One region of the Shinella sp. G-2 genome, then DNA from elsewhere that is predicted to be linked to it. Evidence: predicted binding sites of a transcription regulator. Region 1 holds the regulator's gene; each other region holds the start of a gene.
The links. Region 1 encodes PhoB, which activates phosphate uptake and scavenging genes when phosphate is short. Its sites were predicted from a motif close to TGTCATNNANCTGTCAT; they were not measured.
Positions count from the first base shown of each region.

Region 2: phnF (phosphonate metabolism transcriptional regulator PhnF) is a predicted target of PhoB. The motif match lies at 1,256-1,272, and genes of this name have one in related genera.
Region 3: phnC (phosphonate ABC transporter ATP-binding protein) is a predicted target of PhoB. The motif match lies at 788-804, and genes of this name have one in related genera.
Region 4: V8U06_RS05085 (esterase-like activity of phytase family protein) is a predicted target of PhoB. The motif match lies at 1,133-1,149, and genes of this name have one in related genera.

Region 1 covers NZ_JBBEYH010000004.1:60,141-62,339, reverse strand. The annotation lists gene V8U06_RS09385 (GcrA family cell cycle regulator) at 281-820, shown strand; gene phoB (phosphate regulon transcriptional regulator PhoB) at 959-1,642, opposite strand; gene phoU (phosphate signaling complex protein PhoU) at 1,666-2,199, opposite strand, start outside.
Region 2 covers NZ_JBBEYH010000006.1:219,269-221,467, reverse strand. The annotation lists gene V8U06_RS13350 (carbon-phosphorus lyase complex subunit PhnI) at 1-99, opposite strand, end outside; gene phnH (phosphonate C-P lyase system protein PhnH) at 104-709, opposite strand; gene phnG (phosphonate C-P lyase system protein PhnG) at 712-1,188, opposite strand; gene phnF (phosphonate metabolism transcriptional regulator PhnF) at 1,306-2,034, shown strand; gene V8U06_RS13330 (class I SAM-dependent methyltransferase) at 2,068-2,199, opposite strand, start outside.
Region 3 covers NZ_JBBEYH010000006.1:224,714-226,912, forward strand. The annotation lists gene phnL (phosphonate C-P lyase system protein PhnL) at 1-126, shown strand, start outside; gene V8U06_RS13370 (DapH/DapD/GlmU-related protein) at 123-737, shown strand; gene phnC (phosphonate ABC transporter ATP-binding protein) at 893-1,741, shown strand; gene phnD (phosphonate ABC transporter substrate-binding protein) at 1,881-2,199, shown strand, end outside.
Region 4 covers NZ_JBBEYH010000002.1:249,228-251,426, forward strand. The annotation lists gene V8U06_RS05085 (esterase-like activity of phytase family protein) at 1-1,080, opposite strand, end outside; gene hupB (DNA-binding protein HupB) at 1,358-1,633, opposite strand; gene lon (endopeptidase La) at 1,839-2,199, opposite strand, start outside.

The DNA.
Region 1 (2,199 bases):
AAACGGCGCTGAACCTCCCGCAAGGTGAGGATTCGCGAGACACGCGGAAGGTGTCTCTATCGAGTCACACCAGACCAGCAAGTTGGGGAAAACTTAGAAATCGATTCGCGCCGATTCCCCCGACTCTTGTCACAGAGTCCACCGGTCTCTAGGTTAAAGACCAATTACTAGACTGCATGCGGCGGAACTAGTCACCAAAAGAGTTGAGGCGTTCAGGTTCCGGATTCATCCGGGACGCGACGAGGGATTCCCGCATCGAACGCCGAGCGGAGACGAAAGCATGAACTGGACAGACGAGCGCGTCGAGAAACTCAAGAAGCTCTGGAGCGAGGGCCTCAGCGCAAGCCAGATCGCGGCACAGCTTGGCGGCGTCAGCCGCAATGCCGTCATCGGCAAGGTGCACCGGCTGAACCTGCCGGGCCGCGCCAAGGCCGGCGGCACGCAGACCGCCGCCCGCCCGAAGCGCCCGGCGGCGGCCGCCGCGCCGCGCCCGTCGAACTTCACGGCCCGCCCGGCTGCCCCGCGCGCCGTCGCCCGCCCCACCGGCAACGCGCTGCCGAAGGAAGACATGGACGCCGATTTCGACGTGCAGAGCGAACGGCTTCCGGTTCCGGCCAATGGCAACGGCACCGTCGTGCCGATGTCGCGCAAGCTGGAACTGACGCAGCTGACCGAGCGCACCTGCAAGTGGCCGATCGGCGACCCGCTGAACGACGACTTCCATTTCTGCGGCAACGAGTCCCCGGACAATTCGCCCTACTGCACCTATCACCAGCGCCTCGCCTACCAGCCGTCCGCCGAGCGGCGCCGGATGCGCTGATCAGTCATCGATAGCAAGATGCAATACGGGCCCGAAAGGGCCCGTTTTCGTTTGGGGACAAGGCCGGGGAACGGAACCCCCAAGACGCAAACAGGCCCCGCAGGGCCCATTTCCGTCCTTGGGAGGAATTTCGTCCGCTCAGGTTTCCAGCGAGTAGCCCGCACCGCGAACCGTGCGGATGACATCCTGCATGTTGGCGAAATTGAGCGCCTTGCGCAGGCGCCCGACATGGACGTCGACCGTGCGTTCGTCGACATAGATGTCATGGCCCCAGACGCCGTCCAGAAGCTGCGAGCGCGAGAAAACGCGGCCCGGCGAGGTCATCAGGAACTCCAGCAGGCGGAATTCCGTCGGGCCGAGGCGTACTTCGCGGGTGCGGCGGTGGACGCGGTGCGTCTCGCGGTCGAGTTCGATATCGCCGCAGCGCAGCACCGTCGAGACGACCTCGGGCTTGGCGCGGCGCAGCATGGCGCGCACGCGGGCGACCAGTTCCGGCGTCGAGAAGGGCTTGACGACATAGTCGTCCGCGCCGGTGGCAAGACCGCGCACGCGCTCGCTCTCCTCGCCGCGCGCCGTCAGCATGATGATCGGCAGGCGCTCGGTTTCCGGGCGCTGGCGCAGGCGCCGGCACAGTTCGATACCGGAGACGCCGGGCAGCATCCAGTCGAGGATGAGCAGATCGGGCATGCGCTCCTGCAGGCGCATCTCGGCTTCGTCACCGGAGAGGATCGTATCGACCTCGAAGCCTTCCGCCTCGAGATTGTAGCGCAGGAGGACGCTGAGCGCCTCCTCGTCTTCCACGACGGCTATTCTGGGCACCATGGAGTTTGAACCCTGCTTCTCTTTTACTCGGTGACGTCGGCGGCGACCACGGAGGTCGACGTGTCGTCCTTCGGGCGCTCGCCTTCCGGCTGGGAGCCGGTCGCCATGTAGTAGATGGTCTCGGCGATGTTGGTCGCGTGGTCACCGATGCGCTCGATGTTCTTGGCGCAGAACAGGAGATGGGTGCAGGGCGTGATGTTGCGCGGGTCTTCCATCATGTAGGTCAGGAGTTCGCGGAACAGCGAGGTGTAGATGGCGTCGATCTCGTCGTCGCGCTCGCGGATGGCCTTGGCCTTGTCCACCGAGCGGGTGGCGTAGACATCGAGCACTTCCTTCAACTGCATCAGCGCCAGTTCGGCCAGGTGCTCCAGGCCGCGGGCGAGCTTGCGGGGCATGCCCGAGCTCTGCACGGCGATGACGCGCTTGGCCGTGTTCTTGCCGAGGTCGCCGACACGCTCCAGTTCGGCGGCGATGCGGATCGCGCCCATGATCTCGCGCAGGTCCGCCGCCATCGGCTGGCGCTTGGCGATGGTGACGACCGCCTTGTCGTTGATCTG
Region 2 (2,199 bases), on a different contig from region 1:
GCCGATGGCCGGCAGCGAACGGTCGCCGCGGCGGCGGTCGGCGAGAAGACGATGGGCGTTGGAAATGGCGGCTTCACCACCCTTGACGGCAACATACATGGTCTCAAGCCTCCTTCACGCGGACAATGGTGGTGCGGGGCAGGCAGAGCACGTTCGCGCCGGCAACGAGGATGAGGTCGACGCCGCGCGGAAACTTCTGCCGGTTCTCCGACCAGAAATGCGGGAACATGTCCGGCAGGCCGACGGGAGCGATCTCTTCCTGCGTGCGGATGCCGGGTCCTGTCAGCGTCAGCGGCCGGCCGCCCTCGAAAGCCTCGATCTCGACGACCAGCGTGGTCGAACGATCCGGATATTCCTGCGTGCCCTGTGCGAAGAGGCAGAGGTTCGGCAGCATCGCGCCCTTTTCCACGAGGGCGAAGCGGGCGTTCTGGCGCTCGCTCGCGATGGTCGCGCCGGCGTTGAAGGCGAGCCAGCCGGGCAGCGCCGAGGCGGCGAGCGCGGGTGTGAGCCAGATGGACGTGTCATGGTCGCAGAGCGTCAGCGCGACGGCGCCGGCCGTAGCGCCCAGAGGTTTGGGCGGATTGGCGACGGCGGCGATCTCGCCGATCGTGCCGGGCCGTGCCATGCCGTCCATCAGGGTGCGAAAGACGGCCTGAGCCTGGAACACCGGTTCCTGGAAGCCGCCGGAAAAGGCGAGCGTATTCGACATGATCAATCCTCTCCGCGAACCATGGTGAAGAAGTCGACGCGGGTGGCGGCCGTCTGGCGCGCCTTTGCGGCATCCTCTTCGGCGCCGCGCGCCGCGATGGTCTCAAGCAGCGTGTCCACTTCGGTCTTGCGGGCCGGCTGCTGGAAGAGCGCGTCGAAGATCGCCGCAAGCTGTGCCTTCGCGCCGTCCGTGCCGAGCGACTGGCCGTGGCCGACCGTGCCATCCTCAAGACGGATGCTCGCGCGGGTCACGGTTGCCTCGCCGAGGTTGAACGGCGCACCGCCTCCCCCAATGCGTCCGCGCACCATGACGAGCCCGGTTTCCGGGCCGCGCACCGGCTGTACCGCAGGCTTGTTTTCCAGGGCTTCGAAAGCGGCCTGCAACTCCGCACGGCTCGCCTTCGCGAGCAGGCCCATCGCCTTCTGCCGCTGTGCCGCATCCTTCGCGATCGGCTCGGCGGATTTCTGTGTTGATGTCATTGCCTCATCTCCAAATGTCTATTAATCTAGACAACCGAACATCTAAGTCTCGTCTTAAGCGGCCGGAATGACAAGGGTGTGACAGCGGCGCATGGAAAAGGAGCGAGCGGGGCGAAAATGGTGGAACGGCAATCGGGCGTGGCGCTCTGGCGGCAGATCGCGGACCGCATGCGCCTTGCGATCAACAATGGCGATTTCGACGAGACCGGCATGATGCCGCCGGAAACGGTGCTGGCGGGCCGCTTCGGCGTGAACCGGCACACGGTGCGCAGCGCCATGGCGGCACTGGTGGAAGAAGGGATCGTGCGCCCCATCCAGGGCATCGGCACGCGCATCGAGCGGCGTGACAGCCTGCGCTTTCCGATCTCCCGCCGCACCCGCTTTTCGCAAGGGCTCGGCAACCAGGCGCGCGATCTCGAAGGCAGGCTGCTGGCGTCGGCGACGGAGATTGCGCCTGCCGCCGTGGCCGAGGCGCTGGGCCTGCCCATCGGCACGATCTGCGTGCGCCTCGAAACCCTGAACAGTGCGGACAAGCGTCCGATCTCACGCGCAACGCACTATTTTCCGGCTGACCGTTTCGGGGATATCGCGGCCGTCTACGAGCGGACGCGGTCCATCACCGCAGCCTTCCAGGAACTCGGCGTGCCCGATTATGTGCGGCGCTCGACTGAAATCTCGGCCATTCACGCCGAAGGCGACGACATGCGACATCTCAAGCTGTCGCCCGGTGCGATCATTCTGGTCGCGGCGGCGGTGAACACGGACCTTGCCGGAACGCCGGTGCAGTTTTCCCGCTCCCGCTTTGCCGCCGACCGCGTCAGGCTGACGGTGGAGCCGGAGACCTGACGCATTTGCGACCGGAGCAACACCACTTCGCCGTCAGGCCGGCTTGCGGCAGCGCAGAATGAAACGGCGATAGAGCAGTGTGCGCAGCGTGTTGCGCAGATCCGCCGTCCGGCGCTGAGCCCTGGCGATGGGCGCGTGCGATCCGACCGACACTTCGCGGAAGCC
Region 3 (2,199 bases), on a different contig from region 1:
ATCGAGGAAAAGAAGGCGGCCGGCGTCGCGCTTCTCGGCATCTTCCATGACGAGGACGTGCGCGAGAAGGTCGCCGACCGCATCGTCGATGTCTCCGCCTTCTCGCCGCGAAAGGCCGCAGCATGACCCGGCTCTCGGAAACGCCGCTCATCCATCCGACGGCCGTCGTCTCCGACACGACGCTCGGCCGCTATACGGAGATCGACGAGAACTGCCGCGTCAGCGAGGCCGAGATCGGCGACTATTCCTACATCATGAACGGCGGTTCCGTCTGGTGCGCGACGATCGGCAAGTTCGCCAACATCGCCGCCTCGGTGCGCATCAACGCCACCAACCACCCGATGTGGCGCGCGACGCTGCACCACTTCACCTACCGCGCCAACGACTACTGGCCGGATGCCGATCCCGAGGCCGACTTCTTTTCCTGGCGGCGCGAACATCGCGTCGTGATCGGCCATGACGTATGGATCGGCCACGGGTCGACGATCCTGCCGGGCGTCACCATCGGCAACGGGGCTGTCATAGGCTCGGGCGCGGTCGTCACGAAGGACGTCGAACCCTACACGATCGTCGGCGGCGTCGCGGCGAAAGTCATCCGCGAACGTTTCCCGAAAAGCATTGCCGAGCGCATGGAAAAACTCGCCTGGTGGGACTGGGATCATGCCCGGTTGCGCACCGCCCTCGACGACTTTCGCAAATTTGACGCAGAAGCGTTCCTCATCCGTCACGGCGGCTGAGGACACCCGTCCGAATGCCGGATTTCCAAGGCTGTGGACTGTTATTTTTCCGACATCGAACTGACATCGCCCCTTCATCAACAGCGTTTAGAGCCAGTCCCGAAAACGACAATGCCCCCTGTTGCTGGCCCCCTGTTGCTGGAAAGAGATCCGCCATGTTCCGACTGAAGAATGTTACCCGCCGCTTCGGGACGCGCGTCGCGGTTGCCGATGTCACCTTCGACATCCCGCAGGGCCAGATGGTCGGCGTCATCGGCCGCTCCGGCGCCGGCAAATCCACCATGCTGCGCATGATCAACCGTCTTGCCGATCCGAGCGAAGGCACGATCCATTTCAACGATATCGACGTATCGGCCCTGCGCGGCGCCGCACTGCGCAACTGGCAGCGCGACTGCGCGATGATCTTCCAGCAGTTCAATCTGGTGCCGCGCCTCGACGTGCTCACCAATGTTCTGCTCGGTCGCCTCAACCATCGTTCGACGGCCCTCAGCATCCTCAATCTCTTTACCCGCGAGGAGCGCATCATGGCGATTGCCGCGCTCGAGCGCCTCGGCATCGAGCAGACCGCGCTCCAGCCGGCCGGCACGCTCTCGGGCGGCCAGCAGCAGCGCGTGGCGATTGCCCGCGCGCTGATGCAGAACCCGAAGATGCTGCTCGCCGACGAGCCGATCGCCTCGCTCGACCCGCTGAACGCGAAGATCGTGATGGACGCGCTGCGCGACATCAACGAACGCGAGGGCATCACCGTCATCACCAACCTCCACACGCTCGATACGGCGCGCGCCTATTGCGAGCGCATCATCGGCATGTCGGCCGGCCGCGTCGTCTTCGACGGCCCGGCGCACGCCCTCGACGCCGATGCCGTGCGCACGATCTATGGCACGGCCGCCGATGGCGCGGAGATCGACGAAAGCCTCACATCCACCGCGATCCGCAACCCGGCGCGTCAGGACAACACCAAGGAATCCGCCGGCCCGACACCGCTGGCACTGGTCGGTCTCTAGAGCAATTCCAGCAAAGCCGTGCAGCGTCTTTGCGTCCGCAATGCGGAACGAACTCTAGAGCCCACCGGGATCGAATGGCCCGCGTGAAGGGTCAGAAACTTTCAAGGCCCGGCGAAGCCGGCCAAACAGGAGAGAGACCATGCTGAAGAACATCCTTCTGGGCGCCGTCGCGCTCATCGCGCTTGCCGGCCAGGTACAGGCCGAAGACCTCAAGGAATTCCGCGTCGGCATCATCGGCGGCGAAAACGAAGCCGACCGCCTGCGCAACTACCAATGCCTCGGCGACCAGCTGAAGGCCGAACTCGGCTTCGAAAAGGTCTCCTTCTTCCCGGCTGCCGACTATGACGGCGTGATCCAGGGCCTGCTCGGCGGCACGCTCGACTACGCCGAACTCGGCGCGTCCGGCTTCGCCAAGATCTACCTCGCCAATGCCAATGCCGTAGAGCCGATCCTGACGA
Region 4 (2,199 bases), on a different contig from region 1:
CACGAAGAACAGCTTGTCGTCGCCGAAGGTCGCCGCTTCCAGGCCTTCCGGCTCGACGCCCTTCTTGTTGCGCTTGTCCGGGTAGTGGCCGATCTTGGCGATCTCGCGCTCGAAGCCGGCGCCGTTCTCATAGAGAACCTTGCCCGTCTTGTCGAAGATGGTGAAGCCGCGCGCGCCGCCCTTCCAGTCGCCTTCATTGGCGACGACGAGGCGGTTGTCGTCCAGCCACTTCACGGCATCGGGTTCGCGGGCGACGTCTTCGACCTTGCCGGTGAACTTCAGCGCGCCGTCCTTCTTGGTGTCGACGCCCTCGAGGCTGACCGTGCCGGCGGAGAAGTGGGTCTTCACCGTGCCCGTCCTGCCGTCGACGATGACGATATGGTTGTTTTCCTGCAGCGTCAGCGCGACTTCGTCGAGGCCGTTGAAGGAAACGAATTCCGGTTCCGGATCGTCGCCGGCGACATCGGCAAGGCCCGTCAGCGTGACATGTTTGATCAAGCCGCAATCGACGACGCCGTCCTTCAGCGACAGGAGCACGAGATCGCCGGCCGGCAGCTGCGGAAGGTCGCCGTCATTGACCTCCTCGTCGCGCTCGTTCTCGATGGCGATCGCCGCAAGCGTCCTGTCCTTGTTGAGGGCGATGGAATCCGGCTGGCCGCCGAGGTCGCAGGTGGCATCGACCTTGCGGGACGCGACATCGACCTGGGCGAGCAGGCCCGAGGGCTTCACGAAGCTCTCGCGGGTGTTGATGGCGACGAGCGCCTTGCCGGCCGCCATGGTGACCGAGGTCGGCTCGCCGTCGAAGGCGAGCGAACCGCCGGCCTTCGGGGCCTTGGCGTCGGTGATGTCGATGAAGCCGATGGCCTTGTTCGGGCTGTCGGAATAGATGAGCGTGTTGCCGTCCTCGGAGGCGGCGATGATCTCGGCCGAGGTCGGCGTCGCCTTGTCGGTGCCCTCGGGCAGGTTGCCGGCGACGGCGAAGGACGCAATGCGATTGAATACGGGCTCGGCGCTGGCGGCAGGGGCCACCGATGCGGCGAGAACCGCTGCCAGGGCAGCGGTGAGCGAACGGGTCTTCATGAAATCCTCCGGAATCCGGTCAAAAGGAACCCGGCGGTTCTCGTGTCTTCGTGTTACAGGCGGATGACAGTCTCCGCCCGGCGCCAACTCCATCCCGCAAATAAAAAGGGTCCGGACAAGCCGGACCCCTACCCTGAAATTCAGGATCGGCGGCGGAGTGGTCACCGCCTGCCCCGACAGCGTCGCACGCCGGTGAAGGACGCGAAGGCGCTGGGAAGCGTCAGATGCTGCAGGACCCGCGCGCCGTTTCCGGCCCGGGGTCTTGCGGCGTATCGGATCAGCCGTTGACGGCGTCCTTCAGGCCCTTGCCGGCCGAGAACTTCGGCACGTTGCGAGCCGGGATCTCGATCTCGGCGCCGGTCGAAAGGTTGCGGCCCTTCGAGGCTTCACGGCGCGATACGGAGAAATTGCCGAAACCGACGAGACGAACGTCGCCACCGTTCTTGAGTTCGCCCTGGATCGTCTCGAAAACGGCGTCGACAGCAGAGGCTGCGTCCGTCTTGGAGAGGCCGGACTTCTCAGCGACCGCGGATACGAGTTCATTCTTGTTCATGTTTCCACCCCTTTCTTACGGTTTGAAACGACTCATACAAGTCGGGGGCAGAATACGCATCGCCCCTCTCCCCGCAAGAATATTTCGCGGCAATCCCCTGAGAATCCGGCGTTTACACACCCTTTTCAACGAAAAAGACCGGCCCAGAGGCCGGTCTTTTCCCGTTTTCCGTCAAAATGCCCGGCGCGTGGCCCGGCCTTGCGGCTCAATGCGCGATGGCGCCGGTGGCGTCGTCGGTCGATTCGACCGGCGGAACCTTGGCCGCCTCGGCCGTTCCGTCCCATTCGATCGGCTCGGGCTTGCGCAGCAGCGCATGCTCGATCACCTCGCCCATGCGGGACACCGGAACGATCTCCATGCTGTTCTTCACATTGTCCGGAATGTCCGCCAGGTCCTTGGCGTTCTCTTCCGGGATCAGCACCTTCTTGATGCCGCCGCGAAGCGCCGCGAGCAGCTTTTCCTTCAGCCCGCCGATCGGCAGCACCCGGCCGCGCAGCGTCACTTCGCCCGTCATCGCGATATCCTTCGAGACCGGGATGCCGGTCATGATGGAGACGATGGCGGTC